Regions from separate parts of the Thermostichus sp. OS-CIW-20 genome, predicted to be linked through region 1. Evidence: riboswitches for the same ligand, from Rfam matches in the RefSeq annotation. Region 1 holds a riboswitch; the other holds the start of a gene.
The links. A riboswitch is a leader RNA that binds a small molecule or an ion and turns the genes downstream of it on or off. The one in region 1 is predicted to bind cobalamin.

Region 1 (7,363 bases):
TAATCTCGCTGTTGCCGCTCAGCTTGCCCAAGGTGAGCATGGTGGCAAAAAAAGCGGCGATGGGCATGCCCAGCAGCACCATCTCCGGCAGATCCAAAATGAGAAGGCGCAACACCGTCAGGGGCGGCACGGATCCCTCGACCAGCCGCTCGGCCAAGGTAAAGAGCCGGCCTGCCAAAAGCAGCAGGGTTCCCCCAGCTATACCGGCCAGCACCGGCGTGAGCATCTGCCCAAACAGGTAGCGCTCCAGCAGCCAGAACTTGGTGAGCAAGCGGGCCATGTCCAACAATTGAGGGATTGGGGCTATTTCAGGCTAGCTTGAACGGTTCTCCGGCAGGCCCTCACCCCCAGCCCCTCTCCCAGAGGGAGAGGGGAGCTGGGATCAACTCACAAGCTGTTTCATGGCTGTTTGCCATGACCATGGCAGCGCTGGCGTTGAACCCAGGTTTGCCGGCCATTGGCTCTGGATCAAGGCCTCCGGGAGGCCGGCGGCTCGGCAGGAGGGGGTAAGGGCTCGGTTTCGCCGCCGGGATCCAAACGGCTGGCCGAGGAGTTGAGGGGAAGCGGGGGCTCAGGATCCAGCTTGGCTCCCCAGGCGGCCAGGTAGGCTCTTTGTTCGGGGGAAAGGCGACGCACCCGGCGAAAGTCCGCGCCGGCCACGATGGCGCCGGCGTAGGCCCCGCTTTTAAAATCGGGCTTTTTTCCTGGCTGAGCCGGAGAAGCCGTCTGCAGGGATCCCACAAACAAGAGGGCGCGGTAGAGATCGGCGCCGCGCAGGTCGGCATTGCGCAGGTTGGCCCCGCAGAGGTTGGTGTGGCTGAGGTCGCAATCCCGCAGGTTGGCTCTTTCCAGGCTGGCCTCGCTGAAGTCCACCCCCCGCAGCAGGGTGCCATGCAGGTCGGCCCCTTCCAGCATGGTGCCCAGATTCACCACCCGGATCCCGTTGAGGCGATCCCGCTGGTAGCCGCCTTTGCCGTCCAGGATGGGCCGGCCCAGGTGTTCGTCGCGGCGCAGGGGGCTAAGCAAGTTAGCGGTGGAGAGGAAGCGCAGGATCTTGGCTTTGCCAAAGCGATCCACGCCGTTGAGGAGCGCCGCCGTGCGCCCGGCCGCAATGGCCCGCTCCAGGGGCCAGTCGTCCAACTGCCCGTCAGGGGAGAGAACCAGGTTGGAGATGCCCTCGAAGTAGGCGTCGATGGTCTGCTGCTGGGTGATGATGTTCTGCTGGATGGTGAGGTCGCGGGAGATGACGTACTGCCGCCAGGCGATGTAGGCGGCCAGGAGGGCGATCAGGATCTGACCTGTAGCCCCGAACACCTCGCCCAAAGCCCCGATGGCCTCCCAGCTCAGGGATCCCAGGGCCGAGAAGGCTCCACTCCAGACCAATCCTCCCATCACCGCCAAGCCGAGAGCTGCTGCCGCCCACCCCAGGCTGGGCCAGGTGGTCAGCCACTGCCAGAGGTCGCGCCCGATCTGCACCCAGAGCGGCTGCCCCCACCAGCCGGCCAGGCCCAGCCAAGCCAGCACCGCCCCCCAGCCCAGGGCCGGCTGCCCTGCCCACTGGCCCAGCAGCAGCAGCAGGGCTGGGATCCCCAACAACAGCAGGTTGAGCAGGGGGCGCCCAGACGAGAGGGAAGCCAGCGGCAACTCTTGGGAGGAGCCTTCGCGGGCAAGGGCTTCGTCGGTCATGGCAAGGGTATACTCTAGGGGTAGCGTTGGATCTACAAAAAGAAGCCTGCGTCAGTCCGTATTTGGAGTTGGGGAAGAGGGCAGGATCCTGCCTGTCAGGTTTGGTAGGATAGCCTCGACCCTCCTTCCTTCTCTGGCCCAGCCTGGTGTGGGGATGACTCCTATGATCTCTTCCTTATCGTTCATCCGTCTGCAGAAATCCGGCGAACACCAATTTACAGCAGTCCTGCCTGACTTGCGGTTGCAGCGTCACGGCTCCGCGACGCTGACGCGACTGGCCACCTCTTTGCTGTTGAGCACCAGCTTACTGCTGGCGGCAGGAAGGGATCCCAGTTGGGCGCAAACTTCCCTGGACACCGGCCTTTTGGAGAAGCAGGCCCTGCCCCAAGCGCCGCCGCTGCCGGACGACCGCCCCGCCATTTTTGTGGATGCCGCCAATGGCAGCGATACCCAAGGGGATGGATCCCGCAACAACCCCTTCAAGACCATCACCCATGCCATCAGCCGGGCGCCAGCCGGCAGCATCATCCAGCTTCTGCCGGGGGTGTACAGCGCAGAAAGCGGCGAAGTCTTCCCCATCCGCCTCAAGGCCGGCCTTATCTTGCGCGGGGACGAGTCCACCTTGGGAGAGGGCTACCTGATCGATGGCGGCGGCACCTACATGAGCCCGACCTTGGCCCGGCAAAACGTTGCCCTGCTGGCAGAGACCGGCTCAGAGGTGCGGGGGGTTACCCTGCGCAACCAGGGTCGGCGCGGCTACGCCCTCTGGGTAGAATCGGCTTCCCCGCGCATTCTCAACAACAGCTTTGTGGGCAGCATCCACGACGGCATTTTCATCGCCGGCGCCTCCAACCCCTGGATAGAAGGCAACCGCTTCTACAAAAACGGGGCCAACGGCATCTCCGTCTTGGGCACCTCCCAGCCCACCATTGTCAACAACCTCTTCCAAGAGACCGGCTTTGGCCTCACCATCGACCAGCGCTCGGCGCCGATTGTGCGCAACAACCGCATCCTGCAAAACCGCACCGGCATTGTGGTCGGCGGCAGCGCCCGTCCCATCCTGCGCAACAATCTCATTGCCCGCAACCTGGAGACTGGCCTGACAGCTATCACCACCGCCCAGCCAGATTTGGGCACGGCTTCGGATCCCGGCAACAACATCTTTGAGGGGAACGGCCAGTACGACATCCACAACGCCACCCGCGGCCTGCGCCTCAACGCCAATGGCAACCAACTGGCCGGCAAAACCAAAGGGGAGCTGGATCTGGCCGGCCAGACCACGGTGGCTGCGCTGCCCAGCAACGCCCCGCCACCCATTGCGGCAGGCGGCTTGACGCTGCCCACAACTCCGCAGGCCGAGCCTCCGGCTCCCAGCAGGGATCCCCAGCCGGCGGCGGCCTCTCCCACCTTGCCGGTGGTGACGGTGCCCCAATCGACTGCCCCCGTTCCCCCTCCTGCAGCGGGATCGGGAGGGCGCATTTTGCCCAGTGCCCCCCCTCAGCCGGCAGGCGCTCAACCCCAGGAGTTTGTTGCCGTCCCCTTCACCCCCGATGGCTCCACCACGCCTGCCCAACCGGTTGAGCCTGCTCCTGCCACTCCCGTCCGCCAGCAATCTGTGGCTCCTCTCACGGATATTACTACCCTCCTGCCACCCCCGGCTCGCCGACAAGCGGGCAGCAGCCCAACAACCCCCCCTGTTCCCGTTGCCGCGGCTCCAGAACCGGCGGTAGCCCCAGCAGAGTCGGCCACCCGCTTTCGTGTGCTGGTGACCCCCAAGGGCAGCGACGATTTGCAGCGGCTGCGGCAGCTCGTCCCCGAAGCGGTGGAGACCGTGTTCAACGGCAGGAGGGTGCTGCAGGCCGGCCTCTACGACAGCCGCAGCCAGGCCCAGTCAGTCTTGGATCGGCTGTTGGACGCCGGCTTTGACGCGGTGGCGGAGATGATCTTCCGTTGACCTCACTGCCCAGGGATCCCCCCCGGCAGGATAGGAACTCCCCAGCAGGGAATGTATGATGCCTAGCACGGCTTTTTCCAGAGCAATGGGGAGGAAAGCCGTGCCGTCAGGTTGTCCTGGGGATCAGCCAGGGCAAGCAAGGGGGAAAGTCCGGTGCAAATCCGGCGCTGTGCCGCAACTGTGATGGGCAAAAGCCCTCAGTCAGGATGCCCGCCTGCGGCTTTGGCTCAAAGCTTAGCCCTTCCGCGTCGCACGGAAGCAGGAGCAACCGGATGAAAGTAACTGTATGTCTCAGCCTTGGGCTGGGGATCTTGAGTTTGGGGATCCCGGCCTGGGGGCAGGCAATCTTGGATACCGGCCTCAGCGCCGAGATTTTGAATCAACCCGTCACCACCCCGTTTCGCCGTCCCGGCCTGCTGCGAGAGTCTTCCCGCCCAGTCTATGTCATCACCCGCCAGCAGATGCGCCAGCAAGGGGCAAGGACGGTGCAGGAAGCCCTGCGCTACTTGCCCGGGATCCTCAGCGATGGCACAGCGGGAACTCAGTTGGGAGCTCTTAGCTCTCAATTCATGCGAGGGGCGCGAACGGCGCAGGTATTGGTGCTCTTGGATGGCCGCCCTCTCAACGATCTGGGTTTTTTCGGGGGGTTTGACCTCTCGCAAATCACCACCGATGTCGTCGAGCGAATTGAAGTCTCCCCCGGCGGCGGCTCTACCCTGTACGGCTCAGACGCCGTTGGCGGCGTGATCAACATCGTCACGGTGGAGCCGCAGCCAGAAACGGAGACGGTGCTGGAAGCGGCGGTCGGCAGCTACGGTCTCAATGAGCAAGGGATCCAAAGTCGCGGCCAAGCCCAGGATCTGGGCTGGGTGCTCAGCTATCGCCGTCTGCAAAGTAACAACGACTTTCCCTTTGCCATTGAGCGGCTGGGCAAGTCGGGCAGGCGGGAAAACTCGGCGGTGGAGTACCACAACTTGCAGGCCAAGCTCACCTGGCAACTGGCCGAAGATCAAGTCCTAACAGCCAACGCCCTCTACCTCAACAAAGCCTTTCGCGTGCCCGGCAGTGTAGAGTTTCCCTCTCCCGACGCAGAGCAAAACACCAACGATCTGCTGCTGGATCTCAGTTGGCTGTGGACTCAGGAAACAGGATCCCTGCAGGCAAGAGTCTTTTTGGACGATCTCAACTACCGCTTCAGCGCTCCGCAAAGCCAGGGATCCCGCGACGTCATCTTGCGCAATGGCTGGGGATCCCAGCTTCAATATGCTTGGCAGGCCGGCGAAAACCTAGAGGGAGTTTTGGGGGCAGATTATCGCTCTATCTCAGCCCGCAATACGACTTTTTCTTTTGCCAGGGGTTCTGCCAATATCAACTACGACGATACGGTTAACCAGGGGGCCCTGTTTGCCCGCCTGGACTACAGCCCGGATCCCCAGTTCCACCTCGACCTGGGCATCCGTCAGGACTTCAGCAGTTTGGCCAACGGCTCGGCCACCTCGCCGGCTGTGGGGATCCGGTGGGCAGTTGCCGAGGGAACTACCTTGAGGGCCAGCTACGCCGGCAGCTTTCGCACCCCCTTGATCTCGGAATTGTTCTTTCGGCTGCGCGGCTTTTTTGAAGTGGATGGCAACCCCAATCTCCGCCCAGAGCGAGGGGAGAGCTTGGACATCGGCCTGGATCAAACCTTGGGAGATTTTGGCCTGCTGCGCTTAACTTTTGCCCACAACCGCATCCGCGATGGCATCACCTTTGTCAGCCTTGGGCCGCGCCGGGGAACCTATGAAAATATCGGGCTGGTCGAATATACCGGCCTGGAAGCGGCTTTAGATTTGCGTTTGGGGGAAAACTGGACGCTTTTTGCCAACTATACCCTCAATGATCCCATCATCCGCGCTGCCCTTAACCCGGCCACAGTTGGCAAAGAGCTAGCCTTTGTGGGAGCCGATAGCCTGAACTTAGGCCTGACCTACCGTCACGAGCAAGGCTGGCACAGCTCAATTTTAGTCCATCACATTGGGAGCTTTTTTACCAACAACACCAACACGGAATCCCTACCAGGCTACACCACCGTAGCTTGGCGAGGAGGGATCCCGTTGGCTGAGGCCCTAAGCCTAGAGTTGGGGATCGACAACCTGCTGGATGAGCAGTATGAAGTTTTCCCCGGCTATCCCGGAGTTGGCCGCACGCTGAGGGTGAACTTGCGGGGGCAATTTTAGCGATATCCCAGGCTGTTTTTAACTCTCCGGCTGACCACTTTTAGCGAGAACTTTCCAAGTTGATTGTCTGCTTTACGGTTTAGTTTGGATGCAACTTATGGCGATCTCAACCAACTCTCTATCTCCTAACTTTTCTCCATCGACAACTTCGGCTCAAGCTGAGGCCGAACATTACCTCTGGATCTGCACCACCTGCGGATCTCGCTGGGTGAACGGCCAAAAAGAAGGGACTAGCAAAGGAGAAATGCTCCTGGCCGCCTTGCAATCGCAAGTGCTCAATTCCCAATTGCACCTGAAGCCAGTTGCCTGTATGAGCGGCTGCAGCCATGCCTGCGTGATTGCCCTAGCAGCCCCGGGGAAGATGACCTATGTCTTTGGCGATCTCGATCCAAAAGATGTAGAGCCAATCTTACAAACGGCGGAGCTGTATTTGACAAAGCCCGATGGGATCCTGCCCTGGGCAGAGCGCCCCATCAAAAAGGGGGTGATTGCCCGCATTCCGCCAATCCAATAGGAGCAACCTATGGCCGCTTTCAGTCCCTGGATCACGCCCTTAAACCAGACTTGGCAAGAGGTTTCCCCCACCGGCTGGACAACCGTTTACGAAGGGATCCCGGCTCACATCGACTGTCTTGGGCCATTGCTCTATGAGCTCTTTCAGGAGCGCTGGGCCGAGATCCAAGTGGGCCAGGTGGTGGAGGGAGGAGTGCTGGAGGCGGCCTTCAAGGATCCCCCTGCTCTCTGTGTGCTCTACGACGGCTATTTGACCGTGGCCACCGAAACTTGGCATTTGCACCTGTGTCTAGAAGAGCACCAGGGCGGCCCCTACAGCAGAACTCCACCTGAGCTGCGCCGCAAAAGATTGGTCGGCCGCGCCGCCCTCTATCGCCGCCTCAATCCGCAGGGCCAGCCTCGCCAATGGGGGATCCAATTTTGGAACGGAGCAGAGGAATCGCTGCTGCAGATCTTTTTGCCCAGTCCCTTTTTGGGGCCAGGAGAAGACTACCTGCCCGAAGGCAAAGCCGACTATCAGAAGCTCTCCCTTTATGAACGCCTGCGGGCCATTTACGTCGAGGGAAAAGAGCGGATCCCGTATGAAGATAACCCCCTCAAGCGGCCCTATTTGGCGGTTTGCCGTTCCAGCCGCTGCTATCCTTCTCGCCACTATCAGCCCGTTGTGGAAGCTCTGCAATCGGCCCTGCGGGAAGCCAATTTGGATATTCAGGTCATTACTTCCGGATGCCTAGAAGTCTGTCAACAAGGGCCGGTGGTTTTTTACTCCGGAGATCGCACCTGGTACAAGCGGGTTACCCCCCAAGTAGCGCGGCAAATTGTCCAGGAGCATCTGCTAAAGAACTGCCCCTTGAAAGCTCACCTTTTTCCTGGAGATTAGCCTATGGTTAGCCTACAAGCTCTTGTCCAGTCCATCCCCAAGCCTCGCCGCGGGATCCCAGAAGTAATTTGGATCCAAGCCAGCCGAGATCTAGCCCAAGGTCGATTTTGGCCC
Region 2 (7,363 bases), on a different contig from region 1:
GCTGCCAGCCAAAACCGAGTCGATCCCGATTGCAAGCTGTGTGGGCCGGGTTTTGGCAGAGCCGATCTACGCCGATCGGGACTACCCGCCAATTAACCGGGTCCTGATGGACGGTATCGCCATCAACTATGCCGCTTATGCTGCTGGGCAGCGAAGCTTTGCTGTTGCAGGCATAGCCCCTGCGGGGACAAGCCCTGCCACCCTGCCCGATCCGCAGCAGTGCTTGGAAGTGATGACTGGCTGTGCCCTGCCGCTGGGTAGTGATCTCGTCATTCCCTACGAGCAAATTCGTATCGAGGGAGGAATTGCCACCATCATCCAGGAAGTCGAACGCAACAGGGGTGATTTTGTTCATCCCCAAGGTAGCGATTGTTCTGCAGGAGCGCTGGTTCTCCGCCCCGGCATTACCCTCAAGAGCATCCACGTCGGGATCTTGGCCTCCTTTGGCTACAGCCGCATCCAAGTTGAGAGGACTCCTCGCATCAAAGTTGTGGCAACTGGCAGCGAATTGATTCCCATTGAGCAAACCCCTGCACCCTACCAACTGCGGCGCTCCAACGCTGAGGCCCTCCGAGCGGCTCTTCTTGCCTACGGGTATACCGAGGTTGAGACCGATCACCTTCCGGACGATCCTGCTGCCATTGCCACCCACTACCAAGCCAATACCCCAAACTACGACCTCTTGATTTACTCTGGGGGTGTTTCAAGGGGAAAGTGTGACTACTTGCCGGCCATCTGGCAAAGCTGTGGTGTTACTGCCTACATCCACGGCGTGGCGCAAAAGCCAGGCAAGCCAATGTGGTTTGGCATCGACCATCAGGCCAATACTATAGTTTGGGGCCTCCCAGGCAACCCCATCTCAGCTCTTGTATGTTTGCATCGTTATCTCCTCAACCGTAACACTGACTCTGGGCACCTAAGTGAAGTCATTACCTTCAAACCCAATCTCACTCTTTTTGTGCCCGTTAAGATGAGCGCCAACCGAGTCTTTACACCGATTATGCCTAACAACTCCGGAGACTTCATCGCTCTAACAGACAGCGATGGCTTTGTAGAGTTACCCCCGGCTCAAACTATCCTCAGCCCCGAGCAAAGCATCCAATTCTATCCGTGGTACTAAGATGCAGCTAGTGGATCAATGGAATCGTCGCATTCGCAAGCTAAGGGTTTCTCTAACCGATCAATGCAACCTTCGCTGCCGCTACTGCATGCCTTTGCATCCAGAATTTCTGGATAAAAGTAGCTACTTAACTCCGCAGCAATACAAAGAAATTATTGGCGAGTTGCTGGACTATGGCATTGAAGAAGTTCGCATTACAGGTGGTGAGCCTCTGGTTCGGCAAGACTTTGATGAAGTCATTCAGGAACTTGCCAAGCTGAAGATCCCGTCCCTCAGCCTAACAACCAATGGCCTGCTGCTCCACCGCTACTGGGACGTTCTCAAGGCTGCCAACGTTCTCAACCTTAATGTTAGCCTCGATAGCCTACAGCCCTCCACCCAAGCTGCAATTGCCCGTCGCGACTGCCTGGCGGATATTCTCCGTAATATCCAGGAGGGTATTGCCCGGGGATTTAGCCTCAAAGTCAATACGGTTGTAATGCGGGGGATCAACGATTGCGAGCTATTTGATTTCGTTGAGTTTGCCCGCAAGACAGGCGTGACAGTTCGCTTTCTGGAGCTGATGCGGGTCGGCTATGCCAACTCTCTCTATGAAGAACACTACGTTTCAGCACAAGAGTGCATTGCCCGTCTGCAAGAAAGCTATACTCTAACCCCCCTTCCAGCGGCACCTGATTCGACAGCGTTTTACTTTACAATCGACGAGAATGTTAAAGTTGGATTTATTGCCTCTGAGTCTCAGCCCTTCTGCAGCAGCTGTTCCCGGTGGCGCTTGACAGCTGATGGTCGTCTCTTTGCCTGCCTATTTAGTGAGGAGGGTCTCTCGGTTCGAGACAAAACACCAGGCCAACGTCAGCAAATTTACCAGCAGCTTTTGGGGATGAAACCACTGCGCCGGGTTGAGCAGGTCTCACACCCAATGTACGGCTTAGGGGGCTAGCTCTATGGACAAAGCTGATCGCACATGGGCCCATCTTAATGCTCAAGGCCATCCGCATATGGTAGATATTAGCCACAAATCGGTGTCTTTGCGAACGGCCACAGCACGGGCAAGAGTTCAACTGCCACCTGCTCTCAGATCCTATGTTGTTGGCCAAGATATCCACCTGAAAAAAGGACCGGTATTTCAGACAGCAACCATTGCCGGTACAATGGCTGTTAAAAGAACTGACCAACTGATCCCCTTTTGTCATCAGATCCCTGTTGAAGACTGCACCTTTGATATCACAATTGATGATCACTTGCTTGTAACCATCCACTGCACTGTCAAGACCAGCGCTAAGACAGGGGTTGAAATGGAAGCTCTCTGTGGTGCGGCAACAGCAGCGCTGACAATCTATGACATGTGCAAGTCGGTGTCGCCCCATATCTGCATCCAGGAGATCCGCCTAGTAACTAAGTCCGGCGGCAAAAACGCCCTCCTGGAACGTCCCCTCTATGGCTTGGTGCTCACAGGGGGACGTAGCAAGCGCATGGGTCGCGATAAAGCGCTGCTGAACCCTTTTGGCAAACCCCACGCCGCCTATCTCTATGAACTGCTGCAGCCCTACTGCCAGCAGGTTTACTTGTCAGCGCGTGCCGGTCAGTGGTCGGGCACAGCTCTAGAGCTCTTGCCCACACTACCAGATCTAGTAGAAAGCGTTGGCCCGATCAGTGGCCTATTGACTGCCTTGAATACTCATCCTGAAGCTAACTGGTTGGTTGTTGCCTGTGATCTACTGAACCTTCGGTCAGAAACAATCCAAAAGCTGCTGGATCACTACCAAGCCGAAACAATCGCAACTTGCTATGTTAACCCCGAGCGCGGCTTCCCGGAAGCTCTTTGCGCCATCTATACTCCTCAAGCTGCAGCGGTACTAGAAAGGGCTTACGCGGAAGGGGTGTACTGCCCTGTGGAAATCCTCAGCAGGCAGCCCTGCACCCTAGTTACCCCCAACCATGAGGTCGAGCTCATGAACGTCAATACCGCCGAGGAGTATGCCACTTTCCAATCAGTTTGGGGTAGTTGCAGCCATGGTAACTCAATCTGTCCTAAGTAAGACCGTAACAATTCAATATGTAGCAGTGCTGCGGGAACAGGCTCAGCGGAGCAGCGAAGTGCTGCAAACCAGTGCAGCAAACTACCTAGAGCTCTATCAGCAGCTGCAAGCAAAGTATGGATTTTCGCTAGCAGCGGAGGACGTTAAGGTTGCTGTCAATCATGAGTTCTGTGACTTGACTAGGCCGATAGATGAAGGTGCCTTGGTAGTTTTCATTCCACCAGTTTGTGGGGGCTAAATGCTGCGTTTTCTAATTGTGGATAGCACCATCCAGCCAGCTGAACTCAGTCGTTTGCTCGTCAATAACACAGCGGGTGCCTTAGTAACCTTCGAGGGCTGGGTACGCAACCACAGCCAGGGCAAACCTGTTCTCAGCTTGGAGTACGAAGTCTACGAGATCCTTGCCCAGAAGGAGGGCGAGAAGATCCTCCGAGAAGCCCACGCCAAGTTTGGCCTCTGCGGTGCTGTTGCCTGTCACCGCCAGGGTCATCTTGCAATTGGTGATATTGCGGTTTGGGTTGGTGCTACAGCTGAACATCGCGGCGCCGCTTTTGCTGGAGCACGTTACATCATTGATGCAATCAAGGAGCGCTTGCCCATTTGGAAAAAAGAGTACTACTGGGGTGAGCCGCCGCGTTGGGTTTTGTGTCAGAAAGCAAAGCCTTTGTTCCAGCAATTCCATAAGAACGCTATTGCTCGGCAGCCTTGCGGCGATACCCCCTAGCCTCTCTGCTAGTATCAGTGAGGTACCTGACCTGGGGCTGTAGCTCAGCCTGGATAGAGCAAGCGCCTCCTAAGCGCTAGGTCGGCGGTTCAAATCCGCCCAGTCCCGCTAAAACCAGTGATAGGATAAAGTCTACTGTCGGTTCTGACGGGGATCAGCCGTCAGAGGCAACGGGGAAAGTGCAGTGAGAATCTGCCGCTGTCCCGCAGCTGTGAGCCGGTTTTGGACTTGGGATCCCTAGTTCGTTGTTGCAAGAGGCCTTGAGACGCAAGCCAGCCCCTCCAAAACTGAGCAAGTCAGAATGCCCGCCGGCGGTTTTTCCACAGTTCACCATATCTGCGAGGTACAGATATGCTCCCCATTTTGACGTTAGCCCGTTCCCGTCTCGAAGTTTTTTCATCGGCCTGCTTACGGATTTTCGACGCTCTCGGATCGTAGGCACTCAGTCAAAAGCGCGGACAAGAGAGCTGAGCAGTTAGCTCAGGGGCAGCTAGGAGGACGGTTGCTCGCTTTGGTTGCACAAAAGAGTCCTCTGGGCATCCCCCTGTGCAGAGTGGGCAAGCCGCCAGGGTGAAGGAACGCCTTGACAGCTCCGGCAGGTTTCCTGGCCTAGGGAAAACCTTCTGCCGGGATGCCACCGATAGGCATGTCGGCGGCCATCTCTTGCTGCCTAGGTTGGATGACAACTGGCGGCAACCTCAATTACCGAATTCGATTCAGGACAAGGTACCTTATGGCCATTGAAACTCAAACCCTAGGCTATGCCCGCATGGGCAAGCGCCGCGAGCTGAAGAAAGCCCTGGAGGCCTTTTGGGGCGGCACCCTGGAGGCGGAAGCCTTGTTGGCGACGCTGCAGGATCTGGAGAGTCAGGCCTGGCGAACCCAGCGACAGGCCAACCTCGACCACATTGCCGTAGGAGATCAAACCCTCTACGACCACGTTTTGGACTGGGCCACCTGGCTGGGGCTGATTCCCTCCCGGTTTCAGAGCTTATCAGGCCTGGAGCGCTACTTTGCCATGGCGCGGGGGCAGGAGGGGCTGCCGGCCTTGGAAATGACCAAGTGGTTTGACACCAACTACCACTACCTGGTGCCGGAAATTGAGGCCGACGCGATCCCTCAGGCCCATTTCGACGACTTCCTGGCCACGGTGCGACGGGCGCAAGGGATCCTAGGAAACCGCACCAGCCCCGTCCTCCTCAGTCCGGTTACCCTTCTTGCTCTAAGCCAGCGCTCTGGCGAGTTGCGGGGGGATCTGGAGAAGCTGCTTCCTCTCTACAGAGAACTCTTGCAGGAGCTGCAGCGCCTGGGGATCCGGGAAGTGCAAGTCCATGAGCCCATCTTGGTGACCAGCGAAGGCAAAAGTCTTCAGGAAGCGGTGGAGCAGACCTACCGCTGGCTTGCAAGCGTGGGGATCCCTCTCCACCTGGTTACCTACTTTGACGACTTGGGGGAGACTTACCCCTGGGCGGTGGAGCTTCCGGTAGCTGGCCTCAGCCTCGACTTCACCCGCGGCCACAACCTGGAACTGGTCAGAGCCCACGGCTTCCCCGCCGACAAGATCCTGGGGGCGGGGGTAGTGGACGGGCGCAACGTCTGGCAGATCCAGCCCAAAGCCGTTCTGGCCACTCTGCAAGAGCTGCAAGCCCTAGCCCCCAACCTGCGGGTGCAGCCTTCTTGCTCGCTCCAATTTGTGCCCCACGACGCTGCTCTGGAAACCCACCTGCCAGAGCCTTTGCGCAATGTTCTCAGCTTTGCCGAGCAGAAGCTGGCCGAGGTGGTTCTGCTGGCCCGCACCCTCAACGGCGAAGACACCGCCGCCCAGCAGCAGGAGCTGGAGCAGCAGTGGCAGGCCTTCCAGGACTTCAATCCCCCCAACTCTACAGTGCGCCAGGCCTTGGCCAACCTGACGGCGCAGGACTTCCAGCGCTCCCTTCCCTACGAGCAGCGTATAGGCCGGCAGGTCAAGCTGCCACCGCTGCCGACCACCACCATCGGCTCTTTTCCCCAAACCCCCGAAGTGCGGCAGTGGCGGGTCAAGTACAAAAAGGGCGAGATCTCCCAGGCCGAATACGAAGCTGCCATCGACGCCGAAATTGCCAAGTGCATCCGCATCCAAGAAGAAATTGGCCTGGATGTGCTGGTGCATGGTGAGTTCGAGCGCACCGACATGGTGGAATACTTCGCCCAACAACTGCAGGGCTTTGCCTTTACCGAGCACGGCTGGGTGCAGAGCTATGGCAGCCGCTGCGTGCGTCCCCCCATTCTCTACGGCGACGTGTCTCGCCCTCGCCCCATGACGGTGCGGGAGTTCAAGGTGGCCCAATCTCTGACTCAAAAGCCGGTCAAGGGGATGCTGACAGGGCCGGTAACCATGCTCAACTGGTCCTTCCCCCGCGTTGACGTTTCCCGTCGCGAGCAGGCCCTGCAAATTGCCCTGGCCCTGCGGGCAGAGGTGGCCGACTTGGAAGCTGCCGGAGCCGCGATGGTGCAGGTGGACGAGCCAGCGCTGCGAGAGGGGCTGCCCTTGAAAAAAGAGCGCTGGCCAGAATACTTAAGTTGGGCGGTGGAGGCCTTCCGCCTGACTACCGCTGGCGCCAAGCCCGAAACCCAGATCCACACCCACATGTGCTACTCGGAGTTCGGGGACATCATCGAGCACATCGAGCGTCTGGATGCCGACGTCCTCTCCATCGAAAACAGCCGCAGCAGCAACAAAACCTTGCTGCAGATTGCCCAAGCCGGCTATCGCCACCAGGTAGGCAACGGCGTTTACGACGTTCACAGCCCGGCGGTGCCCGACACCGAGCAGATTCTCCGGCAACTGCGCCTGGGAGTGGCCCACTTGCCGCTAGAGCAAACCTGGGTCAACCCCGACTGCGGCCTAAAAACCCGCCGCTGGGAGGAAGTGATCCCTGCCCTGAAAAACATGGTGGCAGCCACTCAGCGTCTAAGGGAGGAGCTCCAGGCCACCTAGCCCCCGGCAAGGTTGCTCAGGCCAGCGTCTCCTCCGCGGGCAACCGTGCGGCTACGACACTCCTAGGCCGCCTTGCGGCTGGCAAATAGGGCAAGATGAGAGTGGGGCTTTGCTCCGCTGGATCAACGGAGGCCAGAAGGGATCCCCGCTGTGTCTGTTGCCACCGCAGCAACAATCATCAATTGCCATCTCTAGCCATCTCAAGGTAGTTCTAATGAATCCAACACTCTGGGTTTTTTGGGGCCTAGTCCTGCTCCTAGCTATAGGATTGGGAGCCTACCTGTTGACCGCCCGCAAGTACCGCTCTCCTGAATCGGTAGCCCGCGCCTACGACGAATGGACGCGAGACGGGATCCTGGAGTTCTACTGGGGCGAGCATATTCACCTGGGCCACTACGGATCCCCGCCGCGGCGGAAGAACTTCATCCAGGCCAAGCACGACTTTGTCCACGAGATGGTGCGCTGGGGCGGGCTGGATCGGCTGCCGCCGGGGACGACGGTGT

Region 2: linked by a shared signal. The riboswitch ahead of metE (5-methyltetrahydropteroyltriglutamate--homocysteine S-methyltransferase) and the one ahead of ACVWXC_RS10505 (TonB-dependent receptor) in region 1 are both predicted to bind cobalamin.

The regions. Positions count from the first base shown of each region.
Region 1 covers NZ_JBSSEF010000030.1:14,534-21,896, forward strand. The annotation lists gene ACVWXC_RS10490 (LptF/LptG family permease) at 1-280, opposite strand, end outside; gene ACVWXC_RS10495 (pentapeptide repeat-containing protein) at 469-1,686, opposite strand; gene ACVWXC_RS10500 (DUF1565 domain-containing protein) at 1,850-3,640, shown strand; cobalamin riboswitch at 3,732-3,872, shown strand; gene ACVWXC_RS10505 (TonB-dependent receptor) at 3,913-5,856, shown strand; gene ACVWXC_RS10510 (DUF1636 domain-containing protein) at 5,954-6,370, shown strand; gene ACVWXC_RS10515 ((2Fe-2S) ferredoxin domain-containing protein) at 6,380-7,249, shown strand; gene ACVWXC_RS10520 (hypothetical protein) at 7,253-7,363, shown strand, end outside.
Region 2 covers NZ_JBSSEF010000014.1:8,864-16,226, reverse strand. The annotation lists gene ACVWXC_RS06990 (molybdopterin molybdotransferase MoeA) at 1-1,120, shown strand, start outside; gene moaA (GTP 3',8-cyclase MoaA) at 1,122-2,060, shown strand; gene moaC (cyclic pyranopterin monophosphate synthase MoaC) at 2,065-3,159, shown strand; gene ACVWXC_RS06975 (MoaD/ThiS family protein) at 3,098-3,397, shown strand; gene ACVWXC_RS06970 (molybdopterin synthase catalytic subunit) at 3,398-3,883, shown strand; tRNA gene ACVWXC_RS06965 (tRNA-Arg) at 3,917-3,991, shown strand; cobalamin riboswitch at 4,006-4,210, shown strand; gene metE (5-methyltetrahydropteroyltriglutamate--homocysteine S-methyltransferase) at 4,617-6,860, shown strand; gene ACVWXC_RS06955 (methyltransferase domain-containing protein) at 7,075-7,363, shown strand, end outside.